2 regions of the Halobacillus sp. ABH2_015 genome follow, and region 1 is predicted to be linked to the other one. Evidence: predicted binding sites of a transcription regulator. Region 1 holds the regulator's gene; the other holds the start of a gene.
What was found. Region 1 encodes LexA, which represses DNA repair genes until DNA is damaged. Its sites were predicted from a motif close to CGAACATATGTTCG; they were not measured.

Region 1 (5,492 bases):
TGGTTCGTGTTCCCATCCGTAAAACTGTTTGGCAGCTGTTCCTTCTTCTTCGCCCAGTGGAGCACCGTGCGAATCAGATTTACCGGACTTGTTAGGAGAACCATAGCCGATCACAGTCTTCACTTCGATCATCGTCGGCTGGGATGTGTTGGCTTTTGCCTGCTGGATCGCTTGTCCGATCGTTTCCACGTCGGTACCATCCTCAACACGGATAACTTCCCAACCATATGCTTCATAGCGTTTTTCAACACTTTCACTGAAGGAACGGTCAAGATCTCCATCAAGAGAAATATCGTTGGAGTCATAAAGGACAACCAGCTTTCCAAGACCAAGGTGGCCGGCAAGCGAAGCAGATTCCTGGGAAACTCCTTCCATCAAATCACCGTCACCGCAGATGGAGAATGTATAGTGGTCCACGACGTTGTAGCCTTCGCGGTTGTATTTTCCGGCAAGGTGGGCTTCAGCCATCGCCATTCCGGTTGCCATTGCGAGTCCCTGTCCCAGAGGACCGGTTGTTGCTTCCACACCGTCTGTATGTCCATATTCCGGGTGTCCGGGAGTTTTAGAATCCCACTGACGGAATGATTTTAGATCATCCATTGTCACGTTATAGCCGGAAAGGTGCAGAAGGCTGTATAGAAGCATGGATCCATGTCCTGCGGAGAGGACGAAACGGTCGCGGTCGAACCAGTTTGAATTTTTAGGATTATGATCCATAAATTCCGTCCAGAGTTTATAAGCCATTGGAGCAGCCCCCATAGGCATACCCGGGTGACCGGAACTTGCTTTTTCTACTGCGTCGATCGTTAGTGTTCGAATGGTATCAATTGAAGTTTGTTCAAGACTTTTTGCCATTTCCAATAATCCCCTTTCTGTACAGGTATATGTACCATGTATTATCCTATAATGAAACAAGGCGTTGTGCAAACTTTTGTCCTCCGCCCTTCCTTAATTTCCCCGTGTTTCTGTAGAATTAAACGAAAAAAATCCGCACCTTTTAAAGAAGATGCGGATCGGTTCAGTCGTTTAGTTTTTCTTTTCGTTTTCCTGCATTTGACGCAGTTTGGCAGGAGTCACATCATTCCCGGCAGGATCGATAACCGTGACACCTTTCAACTGGTTTTTGAATGATTTACGGGCACTTTGTAAATATTCCTGACGCAGGTTCTTCTGTTCGCTTTTCTCTTCTTCCGATAATTCCTGCTGCTTTGATTTATTGGCTAATTCGTTTATACGGTCCAATTTTTCTTGAGATAACATAGATCCTTCTCCTTTTTTTATAGTCTGGATCAGCTTTAGAACATGAAAAAGACAAGCAGCCCTAAGACTCTTGTCTCCCTTATGTTCCTATAGTAACCTGCCTATTCTTCTTTTTCAAGTGATATGTACTCTTGATAGCGGCGGTGAACCGTTGCCTTGGATACATCATACCCAAGCCCTCTTAGTGTTGCCGCAATGTCCTTGAACGTCAAATCACTCCCTCTGAGCCTGACAACCTCTTCGATCGGAAATTCCTTCCTCTCTCTCCCCGCTGCCAGATGCTGATTGGACAGGTTCGAAGATGGATCATAGCCTTCGGCGACCGCTTTCTGCATCCCCCGCCTGATTTTCATATTATGAATTTTTCTCTGGTACTCCTCAACGATGCCCACAATCTGAAGAACCATGGAGTCTGACTCGGAAAGATGCAGTTCCCCGTTATGGGTTAAGGAATAAACCTTAACATTCAACCGGTTCAATTGATGGAACAAAGCGATTTTTGTATTTCCCCTGCCCAGCCTCGTCTCATCCTGAACCAACAGAGCCTCTGCTTCGTGATTGGAAAAAGCATCAAGCATCTGGAAAACACCTTCCCGTTCAATCTCATACCCGCTCGCCTGCTCCTCTATACAGGCGGCCACTTCCATTCCATGGTGTTCGGCCATGGCATACAGTTCTGCCTTCTGTCTTTTCAAGGAGCTGACCTGGGCCTCTTTTTCCGTGCTTACGCGACAATATAGGATTACTCTCATGATGTATGTCCCCGCTTCTACTGGTTTTCAAGGTTTATCCGCTTGTAACCATAGAATAATAGAGAATAGCAAAACTAACAATAAACAAAACGATATAAGTGTAGTCCAGTTTTGATAGTTTATTAAACATAATTAACCCTCCATTTAAGAACGAACGTTCCTAAGAACCTCTGTTCGCATTTTCTAATACCTATTATAGACGAATGTATGTTCTTGTCAACGACTTTTTTCGAACGCTTGTTTGTATTTTTGAGGATGGCATGGTACAATGTGGTTACTATAATCCTATGTACGAGGTGCTAATCTATGAGCAAACTTTCAAAGCGGCAGCAGGAAATACTAGATTTCATAAAAGAACAGGTTCTACTAAAAGGATATCCCCCATCTGTAAGGGAGATCGGTCAGTCTGTAGGGCTGGCCTCCAGTTCAACCGTCCACGGTCATTTATCCCGTCTTGAGAAAAAGGGATATATCCGCAGGGATCCTACGAAACCAAGGGCCATCGAAGTGATTGATCTGGAAGAAGACCACAGTATCCCCCGCGGGGAAGCCACTTATGCCCCTGTCATCGGTAAAGTTACGGCTGGTTCACCGATTACGGCGGTAGAGAACATTGAAGAATATGTTCCCCTCCCGGATACGCTTGCAGGATCGGAAGACAATACGTTCGTCCTTATCGTTCAAGGAGAAAGTATGATTGAGGCAGGCATTCTTGACGGGGACATGGTCATTGTCAGACAGCAGCAGACTGCCCAGAACGGGGATATAGTTGTGGCTATGACGGAAGAGGAAGAGGCTACTGTCAAACGATTCTTTAAAGAGAAGAATCACATCCGTCTTCAGCCTGAAAATGCCACGATGGAACCGATCATTTTAAATGATGTATCCATTCTCGGAAGAGTCGTCGGCTTATACCGTACCGTTCATTAATACACATACAAAAAACGGCGGGAGCAATCCCGCCGTTTTTTGTATTGAACATGAGAATATGAACGTTAAGAAGCCCCCGTACGATTTCTTTTATTCCGTCTCCGGAAATCAGCAGAATAAATATTCTTCTTCAAAAATGTGCGGACGCTCTTCTTCTGCAGACAATAAGCAAGGATGGCATCAGGATGGTTTTTAATCACTCTTACAGAACGCTGAGACCAATGTTTCCCCTTAGATAGATAGATCATATCGATGATCTTCTTATTTTCTACAGACTGTTTGAAAATCGTTTCCATTGTGCACACCCCTTAACCGAACATTTGTTCTACATTTATTATATGCAGGAACAAGGGAAATGTACACTGGAATGTTTTGCAGCTCTTTTATTTACTTAAATAATTTTTAATGTTTTGGGAGGTTTCCAATCTGGTTTTTCCCGTCAAGTCAATAAAATTACTCCCCTTAAGCCCATCTGTGCCTCCTCCAGCCACAATAATTTGTTCAGCCACCTGACGTTTTTCTGCTACGGCTCTAAGTGCAATTAATGCATTTTTACGGATTGCCAGCGCTTCAACGGCAGGAAAATCCGCAAAAGAATTTATGACAACTGCCAATTTTTCCATTTCCTCTTCTCCTTTATCCAGGTCTTCCAAGGCTTTCTGCACAGCCGCTTTCGTTTTCGGTCCATAAAAGCCGTCCACTTCAAGCTTCTGGTCTTTTTGAAAAGCCTTGACTGCCGCTTCTGTGGCAGGACCGAAGCTGCCGTCAGCTCCATAACCATTCATGGTATAACCCAGTTTTAATAAGTTCTCCTGCATTTCCTTGACTTCCGCGCCGGTATCCCCAAGCGAAAGATAGTCGATTCCGCCATTGAACAGAACTCCAAAGTATTCTAAAATGCCCCGAGCGTGCTCCTCTGCAACTTCTTTTTGAAAGCGTTCGTCAATCATCAATAATGCTTCCCGCTTGTTATCCATATAGCCGTTCTCTGTTAACACTGCCGGCATATCCGTTTCACGTAGAACGTGGAAGTTCGCTTCTTTAATCCCTCTGAAGTTTTGATCGGTGCCCTGGCGTAAGTATTTCGCAAGTGATGAAGCAAGACGCCCGGCGGACCGGTTCAAATATCCGGGATAGACGTAAAGTTCGATTCCGTTTGGATCTGCCCCGCCAAAGGACCCATCAAAAGCATTGTAGTGAACGGATACATAAATATCCGCATTGTTCTCATTGGCCGCTCTCGTCCTGTAGGATAATGGTGTGTCTTCATCTGTCGGTGCTACGAGAAGCACGCGGAATCCATGATCCAGCAGAATGTTCGATAAATACTGTACAACTTTACGATTGAATTCGTTCTCCTTGATTTGTCTGCCTAATTCCTGAATGTATGGCGTTCTTTTTCCCGGAGTTTCCATTCCATGTCCATCATCCAAAGCTACTGTACGTCCATTCCATTTCCCTGTTGGATTGATTAATCTTGCCATATACATCCCTCTCTCCACTCTTCCTTCCTGGAAAAGGGGGTTTACTAGGACATTCTTCTATCATCCTACTCCAAATGTATGCTTGGATAAGAACGTTGGTGTCGGCCTTTCCTATAAAATGATGAACCATGTTAGATTTTCTCCCAGGATTCGGGGTGATTCCAACGGCAGATGCTGAGGAAAATATAAAAAAGCCCCGACTTATGTAAGTCAGGGCCTTCTGTCTTTCTATTTAATAGGTCTGCAGATATTGCTCGCGCTCCCAAGGATGAACCTGGGTACGGAACATATCCCATTCGATTTCCTTCGCTTCAATGAAATGCTCGAACAGGTGCTCACCGAGAGCTTCCACCATGATCGGGTCTTCCTGAAGCTCTTCCAATGCATCATATAATGTTGCAGGAAGGTCTTTGACACCGTGAGCCTCACGTTCTTTTTTATCCATAACGTAAATGTTGCGGTCTACTGGTGCTGGAGCCTGAAGTCCATTTTCCACACCATCAAGACCCGCAGCAAGCAGGACTGCCATTGCCATGTAAGGGTTGGCGGCTGGATCCACACTTCTCACTTCAATACGTGTGCTAATGCCACGGGACGTCGGTACTCGAACAAGCGGACTGCGGTTCTGTCCGGACCAGGCTACGTAGCATGGCGCTTCATATCCCGGCACGAGACGCTTATAGGAGTTTACAGTCGGGTTGGTCACCGCTGTAAAGTTTGTTGCGTGCTTAATAATGCCTGCTGTGAACTGATAAGCCACATCGGAAAGCTGTTCCTTTCCACTTTCGTCAAAGAACGCATTGTTCCCATTCTTAAAGAGGGACATGTTGGCATGCATACCAGATCCGTTCACACCAAACAGAGGCTTCGGCATGAAGGTTGCATGCAGACCGTGCTGACGCGCGATTGTTTTAACAACAAGCTTGAAGGTCTGGATATCATCACAGTGTTTCACAGCATCTGCATATTTAAAATCAATTTCATGCTGACCCGGGGCAACCTCGTGGTGGGAGGCTTCGATTTCAAAGCCCATCTCCTCAAGTTCCAGCACAATATCACGACGGCA
Region 2 (5,492 bases), 410 kb from region 1:
CTCCGCACGGACAGCCTCCATGAAACCATCAGGAACCTCTCCATCACTGGACCAGCCCGTGATTTCTGTCTGGGACAGGGACGACCACTGATCCATGACACGCTCTGAGGCTATGGCTATACCGAATTTCTCCGCATCGCTGATCATATCCGTCAATTGTTCAATCATGTAAATATAGTCAGGAAGATAAACAAATCCTGTCACTTCCATCCGTTCTCCGCTGATTTCCACCTCATCACCGATATGCAGGTCATTTTTTTCAGCAAAAACGGAGGAAACAGCGATTTCACTACCGTCTGTCGGGTTTGAACCCTCGGATAGATAAGGAAGGTTGATTTCTTCTGTTTGTGAAAAGACCCTGAGCACTGAACCGTCTACATCAGCATCATAATAGGACCTGGCCTCAAGGGTGACACCAAACTCCTCCTCCCACTCCTGCAGCTTGGAGGAGTCCACCGGCTCAGAAGGTACGAAATGGAAGGTCTCCTGTTTATAATCTTCGGTAAACCTGGCGTTCCGCTCTTCCAACGTCGTCACAGCCATCGACAAAGAGACATACAGTGTAACAGCCAGCAGGAGGAGCAGAATGACACCGGCATATTGAAATTTCTTCTCTTTCAGTGTACGGATCATCGATTTTTTTAAAATCATGACCACGTCACCTGCTCAGGGTCCACCAGTGTCTCGTTTTCAAACGTCTCTACGATTTCCCCGCTGCTCATCCGGATCACCTGATGGGCCATCTCTCCGATTCCCTGGTTATGAGTAATGATGAGTACGGTCGTTCCGTACGTTTCGTTCACGTATTTCAGCAGCTTCAAAATATTCTTACCCGTATCCTCATCCAGGGCCCCCGTAGGCTCATCACATAACAGGATGTTGGGATTTTTAATTAATGCACGGGCGATGGCCACACGCTGCTGCTCTCCACCACTCAATTGAGAGGGGAATTTATCTTTTTTATCAAGCATACCCACTTTTCTCAGCGTATCCTCCATCGAAAGCGGATTACTGCTCAACTCCCGGCCGACTTCTACATTTTCCTCAACAGTAAGAGTGGGAATAAGGTTATACTGTTGGAAAATGAACCCAATATTTTTTCTTCGATATTCCGTCAGCTGTTTGTCCTTCAACTCATCAAGCGTCCGGCCATCCACTACAATCTGTCCTTCGTCATAGCGGTCGATGCCCCCGATCACGTTCAAAAGTGTGGATTTACCCGATCCGGAAGGTCCTAGAATTGTGACAATCTTTTTGTCCGGTACAGTCAGACTCGCCTCACGCAGCGCCTTAACCGTCACCTCTCCGCTTTGATACGTTTTTGTAACCTTTTCTGCGAAGATCGCCATTTCATCATCCCCATTAAAAAGTTTTGTAATATTTTATGTTTTATATTTCATTTTAAGTTTACAACACCCCTAAAAAAAGTCAACTACTTTTGAAATATTTATATGATATTATTTCATTTTTATCACATCCATCTGATTTGCTTACTGTTTACATACAAAAAAACCGGACAGAGCTTTGTATGCTCTGCCCGGTTTTCCTTAGAAAGAGGGAAGGTTGTCCAGGTTGTTGGATTGTATGCCATCCGGCTCACTGCGCAGATGGTCTTCCCCATCCTTACCACGAATCAGGTTCACGTGTTCCAACTCACCGATGCGCGCCATTTCGTGGGCCTGCTTATAATCGACCACACGCCCTGACGCCAGCTGCATCTCAACAATGCTTCCCTGACCGTTCTTTTTTACAGCGACAATTCGTTCCGGCATAGTTCTCAACCTCCTCCTTTATAGAATCCCCTGAAGCGTTGAGGCTATGAACAGCAAAGAATGGAAAAAGCAGCCGCTTCCGGCTGCTTTTGATTACATATCGTGCGATGTTTTTTGTTTTTGACGGGAATGACGGGCCTGCTTGGCTTTGTGTGAGCCCTGCGCCTTTTCGCCATATGCCTGATCCGGACCGAGAGGAATGTCCGGACGTGTTTGTTGTTTGGGTCCCATGCGGCGTCCACCCATTAGAAACCGCCTCCTTATCTGCGTTTTCGAGCAGGCTCCGGCCCCTCCATCATCGTCGCCCCTGGATAACTGAGGCTCTGATCACGGTCGGACTGGACCTTTCCAGACTTTTTCAATTTCTTTTCTTGTCGATCTCTACCCATGATTCCTTCCTCCCTTCCTGTTTAGTATGAAACAAAAAAGCGGAGTCATGCCTGGGAATCACTTTTTATAATCGTCCAGAAAGTCTTTTTGAAAGCTGGTGGATACTTTGGTTTCATCCGGATTCGTCAACGTGCGGAAAGGGTTTTTCCCGTATTTCTCTGTGAGTGTATCAATGGTTTTATACAACTTTTCCTTACCGGCATACTGTTCATAATTGAATAGATCAAGCTGCTGGGTGACCTCGGATTTTTCTGCGAGGTCACCGGCAGTTACACCGAGAAGCCGGACAGGGTCCTGGTTCCAGTGCTGGTCAAAAAGCTGGATGCTGTGTTGGAACAGTTCATCGGGTTTACTGATGAATTCCTGAAGCTGGCGGCTCCTCGTCACCGTTTTCCGGTCATGATACCGGATCATGAGCTGCACGTTCCTGGCAAGGACCTTTTTCCCGTTCATCCTCGCAGCAACCTTATTGGAAAGCCGGCGCAGGACGGTTTGGATTTCATCCTCGTCCGTCGTGTCATGAGGAAGCGTCGTGGAAGTGCCGATACTTTTGAAATCATGCACAGCTTCAGGGTCCACCAGTCTGTCGTCCATTCCGTTGGCTCTGTTCTGCAGACGCTCTCCATTGATACCGAGGATCCCTTTCAGTTCTATGACGGAATGCAAAGCAAGTCCGCCGATCGTTTCGATCCCAATTTTTCTTAACTTCTCTGCTGTTTTGGATCCCACGCCGTGCATGTCTTCAATCGGAAGCTTCCAAAGCGTACGCTCGAGATCCCTTTTTCTTAAAATGGTTATCCCCATGGGTTTCTTCATATCGGAAGCCATTTTTGCCAGAAATTTATTCGGAGCAATCCCGATACTGCATGGAAGATCAAGCTCTTCGGCGATCCGCTGCTGAATGCGTTCTGCAATTTCAGGAGGAGAACCTTGGTCGGAACAGTCGGTAATGTCCATGTAGCCTTCATCAATGGAGACAGGCTGGACGAGAGAGGTCACATCGGTGAGAATTTTGAACATCTCTTTGGATGCTGTGCGGTAGCGTTCAAAATTCGGCCGCATCACCATCAGGTCCGGACAGAGTCTTCGCGCTTCTCCAAGCGGCATGGTCGTTTTCACTCCGTATTTTCTTGCTTCATAGCTGCTCGTCACGATGATCCCGCGTCGTTCTTCCGGATTGCCGGCAATAGCTAAAGGCTTCCCTTTTAAGCTGGGATCAAAGGCAGCTTCCACTGAAGCATAGAAGCTGTTCATATCCACATGAAAAATGACCCGCCCTTTTTTTGGATACCACTTTGAAGCCATACGTCTTTCCTCCATTAGAACATTTGTTCTTTTATTATAGCATAGACCACGGGATGTATGGTGCGGACTGCTCGCACCGGAAAAGGCTGCATCATTCAAGTGAAAAAACAGCCGAAATAAAAACCCGCACGGCGCTTGAGATACACCGTACGGGTTTTGGATAGAAGAAGGGACTCTCCCTCTTCGTTAAGATGCCGCTTCTTCAGCAATAGCTGTAATAAATTCGGCAATTTTTTCAAGTTCAGCTACAGGGATGCGCTCATTGGTCGTATGGATTTCTTCGTAACCGACGCTCAAGTTCACCGTCGGAACTCCGTGGCCGGCAATCACGTTGGCATCACTGCCGCCGCCGCTGCGGAGCAGTTCGCTTTCCCGGCCGATCCGTTTGGCTGCCGAGCGGGCCACTTCGACCACTTCGTCACCAGCCTCCTGCTTATAGCCCGGGTACATGACCTGGATATCCAGGTCCACTTCTCCACCCATTTCTTCTGCTGTTTCATAAAATGCCTGTTTCATTTTCTCGACCTGCTCTTCCATTTTCGCAGGGTCGAGCGAGCGGGCTTCAGCGAGAATTTCGGCATGATCGCATACGATGTTGGTTTTCTGACCACCTTCAAAGCGTCCGATATTCGCTGTCGTTTCCTCATCAATACGTCCCAGAGGCATTTTTGCGATGGCGCGTGACGCCAGCGTGATAGCTGAAACCCCTTTTTCAGGAGCTACACCGGCATGAGCCGTTCTGCCTTTGACGACAGCATTGATTTTCGCCTGTGTCGGAGCCGCTACGACAATATTTCCAACCTGCCCGTCACTGTCAATCGCATAGCCGTATTTCGCTTTCAGGAGCGAACTGTCCAGAGCTTTCGCACCGACAAGGCCGCTCTCTTCTCCGACTGTAATAACGAATTGGATATCTCCATGCTCTACGCTCTGCTCTTTCAGAGAACGGATAGCCTCAAGGATGGCAGCAATCCCTGCTTTGTCATCCGCACCGAGAATCGTCGTTCCGTCCGTGACGACATACCCGTCCTCGATGGAGGGTTTTACGCCGTTCCCTGGCACGACGGTATCCATATGCGAAGTGAAGTAAATCGTATCGGCTCCATCTTTCGAGCCTTTGAGATTACAGATCAGGTTGTTGGCTCCGTGACCTGTCGCGTAAGCCGCCTCATCTTCCAGTACTTCAAGTCCGAGGTCCGTGAATTTCTTCTTGAGTACTTTGGAAATCTCTGCTTCCTGCGTTGTTTCGGAATCAATTTGGACGAGTTCTAAAAATTCGTCCAGCAAGCGCTGTTTGTTGATTTCTGCCATGGATATTTCCTCCTTCATATGTAACCACATTCCTCTTTGTACGTTAGCGGAACGAAAGAATCATGTCAATTAAAGAGGAATATTTCCATGCTTTTTATAAGGACGTTCCTCCCGCTTGTCCTGCAGCATATCCAAAGCCTTTACGAGTGTGCTCCGCGTTTCCCGTGGATCGATGACATCATCGATCATCCCGAGACCTGCAGCAACGTATGGGTTGGCAAAACGTTCGCGGTATTCATTGATCTTATTCTGCCTCGTTTCTTCAGGCTGGGCACTTTCCTTGATCTCCTTGGCGAAAATGATGTTGGCGGCTCCTTCAGGCCCCATGACCGCAATTTCAGCGTTCGGCCAGGCGTAGACAAGATCCGCTCCTATAGACTTACTGTTCAGCGCCACATAGGCCCCGCCATACGCCTTTCGGGTGATCACTGTAAGTTTGGGCACCGTAGCTTCTGAATAGGCATAAAGAATTTTTGCTCCGTGTCGTATGATTCCCCCGTGTTCCTGTTTAATACCAGGGAAAAATCCGGTTACATCCTCAAACGTAATAATAGGGATATTGAACGAATCGCACGTACGGATAAATCGTGCGGCTTTATCGCTGGAGTCGATATCCAGCCCGCCGGCCATATATTTCGGCTGATTGCAGACAAGGCCGACAGCCCTGCCGTCCATACGGGCAAAACCAACGACAATGTTTTTGGCAAAGTCTTT

Region 2: a site for LexA is predicted at 3,484-3,497, ahead of ACXAD6_RS11135 (DNA polymerase IV). Genes of this name have one in related genera too.

Annotation. Positions count from the first base shown of each region.
Region 1 is NZ_JBSWUG010000002.1:1,675,703-1,681,194, reverse strand. Features, by position in the region: gene tkt (transketolase) at 1-855, opposite strand, end outside; gene ACXAD6_RS08915 (DUF896 domain-containing protein) at 1,027-1,260, opposite strand; gene ACXAD6_RS08910 (YneB family resolvase-like protein) at 1,362-2,012, opposite strand; gene lexA (transcriptional repressor LexA) at 2,319-2,942, shown strand; gene ACXAD6_RS08900 (hypothetical protein) at 3,008-3,238, opposite strand; gene ACXAD6_RS08895 (N-acetylmuramoyl-L-alanine amidase) at 3,326-4,426, opposite strand; gene glnA (type I glutamate--ammonia ligase) at 4,659-5,492, opposite strand, start outside.
Region 2 is NZ_JBSWUG010000002.1:2,088,852-2,094,343, forward strand. Features, by position in the region: gene ACXAD6_RS11110 (ABC transporter permease) at 1-651, opposite strand, end outside; gene ACXAD6_RS11115 (ABC transporter ATP-binding protein) at 648-1,349, opposite strand; gene ACXAD6_RS11120 (DUF3892 domain-containing protein) at 1,548-1,772, opposite strand; gene ACXAD6_RS11125 (small acid-soluble spore protein P) at 1,866-2,018, opposite strand; gene ACXAD6_RS11130 (YpzI family protein) at 2,033-2,161, opposite strand; gene ACXAD6_RS11135 (DNA polymerase IV) at 2,220-3,467, opposite strand; gene ACXAD6_RS11140 (M20/M25/M40 family metallo-hydrolase) at 3,654-4,778, opposite strand; gene ACXAD6_RS11145 (acyl-CoA carboxylase subunit beta) at 4,848-5,492, opposite strand, start outside.